Regions from separate parts of the Pseudomonas sp. NPDC086581 genome, predicted to be linked through region 2. Evidence: predicted binding sites of a transcription regulator. Region 2 holds the regulator's gene; the other holds the start of a gene.
The links. Region 2 encodes sigma-54, which starts transcription at its own class of promoters, with help from an activator protein. Its sites were predicted from a motif close to ANTGGCATNNANNTTGCTNT; they were not measured.

Region 1 (3,878 bases), on a different contig from region 2:
CCCACGGTTTCCTCTTCCTCGGTGACGCGCAGGCCCATGACCAGGTCCAGAACCTTGAGGATCACGAAGCTGACGATACCGGTGTAGACGATGGTGAAGGCCACGCCCTTGAACTGGGTGAACAGCTGCGCGCCGATGTCGGTCACGGTGCCGAAGCCGCCCAGAGCCGGAGCTGCGAACACGCCGGTGAGCAGGGCGCCGACGATGCCGCCGACCGCATGCACGCCGAAGGCGTCCAGGGAGTCGTCATAGCCGACGGCACGCTTGAGGCTGGTGGCGGCGAAGAAGCAGATCACGCCGGCCGCCAGGCCGATGACGATGGCGCCCATCGGGCCGCAGGTACCGGCGGCCGGGGTGATGGCGACCAGGCCGGCAACCACGCCGGAAGCGATGCCCAGGGCGCTTGGCTTACCGTGGGTGATCCACTCGGCGAACATCCAGCCCAGGGCAGCGGCGGCGGTAGCGATCTGGGTGACCAGCATGGCCATGCCGGCGGTGCCGTTGGCAGCGGCGGCGGAACCGGCGTTGAAGCCGAACCAGCCCACCCACAGCAGCGCAGCGCCGATCAGGGTGTAGCCCAGGTTGTGCGGGGCCATGGCCGCGGTCGGGTAGCCTTTGCGCTTGCCGAGCACGATGCACGCCACCAGGCCGGCGATACCGGCGTTGATGTGCACCACGGTGCCGCCAGCGAAGTCCAGCACGCCCCAGTCCCACAACAGGCCGCCGTCACCGCTCCAGACCATGTGGGCGATCGGTGCGTAGACCAGGGTGAACCACAGCGCGGTGAAGATCAGCATGGCCGAGAACTTCATGCGCTCGGCGAAGGCGCCGACAATCAGGGCCGGAGTGATGATCGCGAAGGTCATCTGGAACATCACGAAGACGCTCTCAGGGAACAGCGCGGCGGCGGAAGTCAGGCCGCTGGTGGTCAGGCCGCTGAGGAAGGCCTTGTCCAGTCCGCCGACGAAGGAAGCGAAGTTGACCACGCCCTTTTCCATGCCAACGGTATCGAAGGCCAGGCTGTAGCCGTAGACGACCCAGAGGATGCTGATCAGCGCGGTGATCGCGAAGCATTGCATCATGATCGACAGGACGTTCTTGGCGCGCACCATGCCGCCGTAGAACAGGGCCAGGCCGGGGATGGTCATCAGCAGCACCAGGGCGCTGGAAATCAGCATCCAGGCGGTGTCACCGCTGTTCAGGACGGGGGCCGCGGCCTCGTCGGCCAAGGCCAGACCGGGCATTGCGAGGGGCAATAGGGCGCCTAGCCCTGCGTATTTGCGCAGAGTCATTGTTGTTTCTCCTGGGGCGTGGGGTTCGGTGTGGGCTTGGCTTAGATCGCGTCGGTGCCGGTTTCGCCGGTACGGATACGAATGGCCTGTTCCAGATTTACGACAAAGATCTTGCCGTCACCGATCTTCCCGGTGTTGGCGGCCTTGGTGATGGCTTCGATAACACGATCCAGCTGGTCATCGGCGATGGCGACGTCGATCTTCACCTTCGGCAGGAAATCGACAACGTATTCCGCGCCACGGTACAGCTCGGTGTGACCCTTCTGCCGGCCGAAGCCTTTGACTTCGGTCACAGTGATGCCCTGCACGCCGATCTCGGACAGCGACTCACGAACGTCGTCCAGCTTGAACGGCTTGATGATGGCTGTGACTAGCTTCATGTAACTCTCTCCCGTGTTTTGGTGGACCCGCCCCAGGAAGAACGAACCCGGAGACAAGTCTAAGCGCAGTGTCTGGCTTTTGTAATGCGCCGGCCGCCCTACCTCAGCACTCCGACTGCCTTGATCGAAGCAATCCACCGCCTCGCCTGCCGCACCGGAACTGCATCGGTGCACGCCATATCTGCCCCAAAGCATGAAGCTTGCCAGTTCATGAAAACGCCCGCTGCATCAGGCACTTGGCCTGAAATGGTGCTTTCTGGCGATTCGCCAGCGCCGCTCTGGCGCACCGAAAGCGCGCACGCCAAGCGGGCACACTGCTCAAAAAGCGTGCAACCCCGCGCGCCGCAGCCGGTACCGGCTGCGTGTTAGACTGCGCTCTGATTCAATCCGGAACCCATGAACCATGCTGCCGCCCAAAGCCTTCCTCGATGCCATCAGCCAACAAGCCGGACGCCTGTTCGGTGGCGAATCGCCCCTGCCGAAGGCCGAGCTGGAAGCCCAGTTCAAGGTTCTGATGCAGAGTGCCTTCAGCAAACTCGACCTGGTCAGCCGCGACGAGTTCGACAGCCAGATGGTCGTCCTCGCGCGCACCCGCGCTCGCCTCGAAGCACTGGAAGCCAAGGTCGCGGAGATGGAAGCCAAGTTCTCACCGCCCGCCGCACCAGCCCCCGCCGCCGAAGACTGATCCCCGCCTGGCGGGCGGCATGGAATCCAGGAGTGATCCATGTCCCTCGCCATCGTCCATAGCCGCGCCCAGGTCGGCGTGGAAGCGCCCGGCGTCACAGTCGAGTCGCATCTCGCCAACGGCTTGCCGTCGCTGACCCTCGTCGGCTTGCCCGAGGGCGCCGTAAAGGAGAGCAAGGACCGCGTACGCAGCGCCCTGCTCAACTCGGGCTTCGATTTCCCCAACCGACGCATCACCCTTAACCTCGCCCCGGCTGACTTGCCGAAAGACGGCGGACGCTTCGACCTGGCCATCGCCCTGGGCATTCTCGCCGCCAGCGGCCAGTTGGCCGATGCCGCCGGGCTGGATGAGCTGGAATGCCTGGGTGAACTGGCGCTCTCCGGTACGCTGCGACCGGTCCCCGGTGTACTGCCCGCAGCACTGGCGGCCCGCGCCGCCGGGCGCGCCCTGGTGGTGCCCAGGGAGAACGCTGAGGAAGCCAGCCTCGCCAGCGGCCTGACCGTCTATGCCGTCGGCCACCTGCTCGAGCTGGCCGCGCACTTCAGCGGCCAGGAGCGCCTGCGCCCCTATGAAGCCAATGGTCTGATGCGGGTAACGCCGCCCTATCCCGACCTGTCGGAAGTCCAGGGGCAGGCCGCCGCCAAGCGTGCGCTGCTGGTCGCCGCCGCCGGCGCGCACAACCTGTTGCTCAGCGGACCACCCGGCACCGGCAAGACTCTGCTCGCCAGCCGCCTGCCCGGCCTGATGCCACCACTGGATGAGGACGAGGCGCTGCAGGTGGCAGCGATCCATTCCGTCGCTGGGCGCGGGCCGCTGACCCACTGGCCGCAACGCCCATTCCGCCAGCCCCACCACACCGCTTCCGCACCCGCTCTGGTCGGTGGCGGCAGTCGCCCGCAGCCGGGGGAAATCACCCTGGCCCATGAAGGGGTCCTGTTCCTCGATGAGCTGCCGGAGTTCGATCGCAAGGTATTGGAGGTGCTGCGCGAGCCGCTGGAAGGTGGCGAAATCGTCATCGCCCGGGCCAACGGCCGCGTACGTTTCCCGGCGCGTTTCCAACTGGTGGCGGCGATGAACCCCTGCCCCTGCGGCTATCTTGGCGACCCGAGCGGCCGTTGCCGCTGCTCGCAGGAACAGGTCCAGCGCTATCGCGCCAAGCTCTCCGGGCCGCTGCTGGACCGCATAGACCTGCACCTCACCGTCAGCCGGGAAAGCACCAGCCTCGCCCCCAGTGGGCCGAGTACCAGCAGCGCCGAACTCGCCGTCCAGGTCGCCGCCGCCCGCCACCGCCAGCTCACCCGCCAGGGTTGCGCCAACGCCTTTCTGACGTTGAAGAAGATGCACCAATATTGTGCATTGAGCCCGGAAGACCAGGCCTGGCTGGAGAAGGCCGGCGAGCGCCTGAACCTGTCACTGCGGGCCCTGCACCGGATTCTCAAGGTCGCCCGCACCCTCGCCGACCTGCAGCAGGTCGACAATATCGCCCGCCCGCATCTGGCCGAAGCGCTGCAATACCGCGCG
Region 2 (3,878 bases):
GGGCTGTCCTTTTGTTGTCTGTCGCTGCTTAGCTCAGGTCGCGGTGGCGAATCTGTACGTTGGTGAGGGTTTCCTTGAGGGCCTGACCAATACGCTCGGCAATGTAAGTCGAGCGGTGCTGGCCACCGGTGCAGCCGATGGCGATGGTCACGTAGGCCCGGTTGCTCGCGGCGAAGCGCGGCAGCCATTTGTTCAGGTAGGCGAGGATGTCTTGGTACATCTCTTCGACGTCCGGTTGCGCCGCCAGGTACTCCTGGACTTCCGTTTCCAGCCCGGTGTGCTCGCGCAGTTCGGGCTTCCAGTACGGATTGGGCAGGCAGCGCACGTCGAATACCAAGTCGGCGTCCACCGGCATGCCACGCTTGAAGCCGAAGGATTCGACCAGGAAGGCGGTACCCAGTTCGGGCTTGTTCAGCAGGCGCAGCTTGAGCACATCGCGCAGCTGGTAGAGGTTCAGGTTGGTGGTGTTGAGCTTGAGATCGGCCAGGTCGGCGATCGGCGCCAGCAGGTTCGACTCGTCGCTGATGGCCTCGGCCAGGGAGCGGGTGTCGGTGGTCAGCGGGTGGCGTCGGCGAGTCTCGGAGAAGCGCTTGAGCAGCGTCTCATCATCGGCATCGAGGTACAGCACGTCGCACTGGATGTGCTTGTCGCGGGCTTCCTGCAGCAGCTCGGGGAAGCGCTGCAGTTGGCTGGGCAGGTTGCGCGCGTCGATAGACACGGCGACCTGCGGGTGCAGCAGCTCGGTGTGCAGCAGTGCGCGCTGGGCCAGGTCCGGGAGGAGACTGGCCGGCAGGTTGTCGATGCAGTAGAAACCGTTGTCCTCGAGCACGTTGAGCGCGGTGCTCTTGCCCGAGCCGGATCTCCCACTGATGATGATCAGGCGCATGATCAGTGCCCGTTGTTCTGAAAGTCCACGACGATCCGGTACAGGTCCTCGCCGTTGGCGGCGTGACGCAGGCGGTCGCGGACGTCGGAGCGGTCGAGCATGGAGGCGATCTGCCGCAGCAGTTCCAGGTGCTCCTCGGTGGCTGCTTCCGGCACCAGCAGCACGAACACCAGGTCGACCGGCGCGCCGTCGAGGGCGTCGAAGTCTACCGGGTGATCCAGGTGCAGGATGGCGCTGATGGGCGACTGGCAGCCGGGGAGGCGGCAATGCGGAATGGCGATGCCATTGCCGAAGCCGGTGGAGCCCAGGCGTTCCCGGGCCACCAGGCTGTCGAAGATGTCTTGGGAATCAAAACCCGGCAGCTCGCGAGCCACCAGGTTGGCGATTTGTTCGAGGACACGTTTCTTGCTGCCGCCCGGCACGTTCACGAGGGAACGGCCGGGGGTCAGGATTTGCTCAAGTCGGATCATAGGGAGGGGTTAACGGACACCAACACCTTGCTGGCGTTCGAGGTATTTTTCCTTGTGCTTGATCAGTTGGCGGTCGAGCTTGTCGGTGAGCAGGTCGATGGCCGCGTACATGTCTTCATGTTCGGCGCAGGCCACCACTTCGCCACCGGCGATGTGGAGGGTGGCTTCAATTTTCTGCTTCAGCTTCTCGACCTCCATGATGACCTGAACATTGGTGATCTTGTCGAAGTGGCGCTCCAGTCGGCCAAGTTTCTCGCCGACATAGTCGCGCAGGGCGTCGGTCACATCCAGTTGATGTCCACTGATGTTGACTTGCATACCGCTTTCTCCTTGTTGCCGTGTGTAAGAGGCAGGTTAGGGTGCCTGCCGCCGGAACACTTTGGCGTGGATCAACGTCACACCAGTCGCTTGCGTTCGCTCGAGGGAGAGATTCCTAGGGACTCCCGGTACTTGGCGACGGTACGACGTGCCACTTGAATGCCCTGTGCCTCCAGTAAACCAGCGATCTTGCTGTCACTCAATGGCTTTTTCGGACTTTCCGCCGCGACCAGTTTCTTGATGATGGCGCGAATCGCGGTGGACGAGCACTCGCCGCCTTCGGAGGTGCTGACGTGGCTGGAGAAGAAGTACTTCAGCTCGAAGATGCCACGGGGCGTGTGCATGAATTTCTGCGTGGTGACACGGGAGATGGTCGATTCGTGCATTCCCACCGCCTCGGCGATATCGTGCAGGACCAGTGGCTTCATCGCTTCCTCGCCGTATTCGAGGAAGCCGCGCTGGTGCTCGACGATCTGGGTCGCCACCTTCATCAGCGTCTCGTTGCGGCTCTGCAGGCTCTTGATGAACCAGCGCGCTTCCTGCAGTTGGTTACGCATGAAGGTGTTGTCGGCGCTGGAGTCGGCACGGCGCACGAGGCCCGCATACTGCGAGTTCACGCGCAGGCGCGGCACCGCTTCCTGGTTCAGCTCCACCAGCCAGCGGTCGTTGTTCTTCCGAACGATGACATCCGGGACGACGTATTCGGCTTCGCCGGATTCGATCTGGGAACCTGGGCGCGGGTGGAGCGACTGGATCAGTTCGATGGTCTCGCGCAGCTCGTCTTCCTTGAGCTTCATACGCCGCATCAGCTGGCTGTAGTCACGGCTGCCGAGCAGATCCAGGTGGTCGCTGACCAGGCGGATGGCTTCGGCCAGCAGGTAGGTCTTGGTCGGCATCTGGCGCAGCTGCAGGAGCAGGCATTCGCGCAGGTTGCGCGCGCCGACGCCGGCGGGTTCGAGCTGCTGCACCCGGCGCAGGACGACTTCCACTTCATCCATCTCCACGCCCAGTTCCGGGTCGATGGAGGCGAGGATGTCGTCGAGGGACTCGTCGAGGTAACCGTCATCCGTGATGCCGTCGATGATGCTCAGGGCGATCAGGCGGTCGGTATCGGACATCGGCAGGAGGTTGAGCTGCCACAGCAGATGGCTCTGCAGGCTTTCGCCGGCGGAAGTGCGGGAGGTGAAGTCCCACTCGTCGTCATCGTTGCTGGGCAGGCTGCTGGCGCTGGTCTGGTAGATGTCTTCCCAGGCGGTATCGACCGGCAGCTCGTTGGGGATGCGCTCGGCCCACTGGTCCTCGTCGAGGCTGTCGACGCTGGGTGTGGTGCTTTCCTGGAAGTTGTCCTGGGAGCTGCTGCTGGTGCCGTTGGCGCCGGATTCGGCACCGTCCGCCATGGGATCGCTGTTATCGAAATCCTCGCCTTCTTCCTGGCGCTCCAGCATCGGGTTGGACTCCAGGGCTTCCTGGATTTCCTGTTGGAGGTCCAGCGTGGAAAGCTGGAGCAGTCGGATGGCCTGTTGCAGCTGCGGAGTCATCGTCAGCTGCTGGCCCATCTTGAGGACTAGCGATGGTTTCATGGCTGGAACTAGGCACCTTGTTCGCTGGCGCGAAGCGCGCCATATCCACGACTACGGACACCGGGGTGCCGCGAGGAAGCAAATTATATGCCTGAGTTTGGACGCTTTGCCTAGGGGCTGTCGACCTTTCGTTACAACCCGGTTGCGCCAGGGTAGACCAGGCAGCCGGGTGCGTCGCGGAGCGGCCGACGAGCCGCGCCACGCTTGGAGGGGAGATGGATCTGCCGCGCCCAGGCAGGGCGCGGCGCAGGGGTCAGAGACGGAACTCGTGGCCCAGGTAGACTTCCTTCACCAGGTCGTTGGCGAGGATGCTCTCGGCACTGCCTTCGGCGATCAGCTGACCGTCGTTGACGATGTACGCCGTTTCGCAGATATCCAGGGTCTCGCGGACGTTGTGGTCGGTGATCAGTACGCCGATGCCCTTGGCCTTGAGGTGGTGGATGATCTGCTTGATGTCGCCCACGGAGATGGGGTCGACGCCGGCGAAGGGCTCGTCGAGCAGGATGAACTTTGGCGAACTGGCCAGCGCGCGGGCGATTTCCACGCGGCGACGCTCACCACCGGACAGGCTCATGCCGAGGTTGTCGCGGATGTGGTGGATGTGGAACTCCTCGAGCAGGCCTT

Region 1: glnK (P-II family nitrogen regulator) is a predicted target of sigma-54. The motif match lies at 1,861-1,880, and genes of this name have one in related genera.

Annotation. Positions count from the first base shown of each region.
Region 1 covers NZ_JBIVBR010000010.1:75,751-79,628, reverse strand. The annotation lists gene ACIPK7_RS20310 (ammonium transporter) at 1-1,292, opposite strand, end outside; gene glnK (P-II family nitrogen regulator) at 1,334-1,672, opposite strand; gene ACIPK7_RS20300 (accessory factor UbiK family protein) at 2,076-2,357, shown strand; gene ACIPK7_RS20295 (YifB family Mg chelatase-like AAA ATPase) at 2,397-3,878, shown strand, end outside.
Region 2 covers NZ_JBIVBR010000023.1:18,699-22,576, forward strand. The annotation lists gene rapZ (RNase adapter RapZ) at 29-886, opposite strand; gene ptsN (PTS IIA-like nitrogen regulatory protein PtsN) at 889-1,356, opposite strand; gene hpf (ribosome hibernation-promoting factor, HPF/YfiA family) at 1,366-1,674, opposite strand; gene ACIPK7_RS29045 (RNA polymerase factor sigma-54) at 1,752-3,254, opposite strand; gene lptB (LPS export ABC transporter ATP-binding protein) at 3,508-3,878, opposite strand, start outside.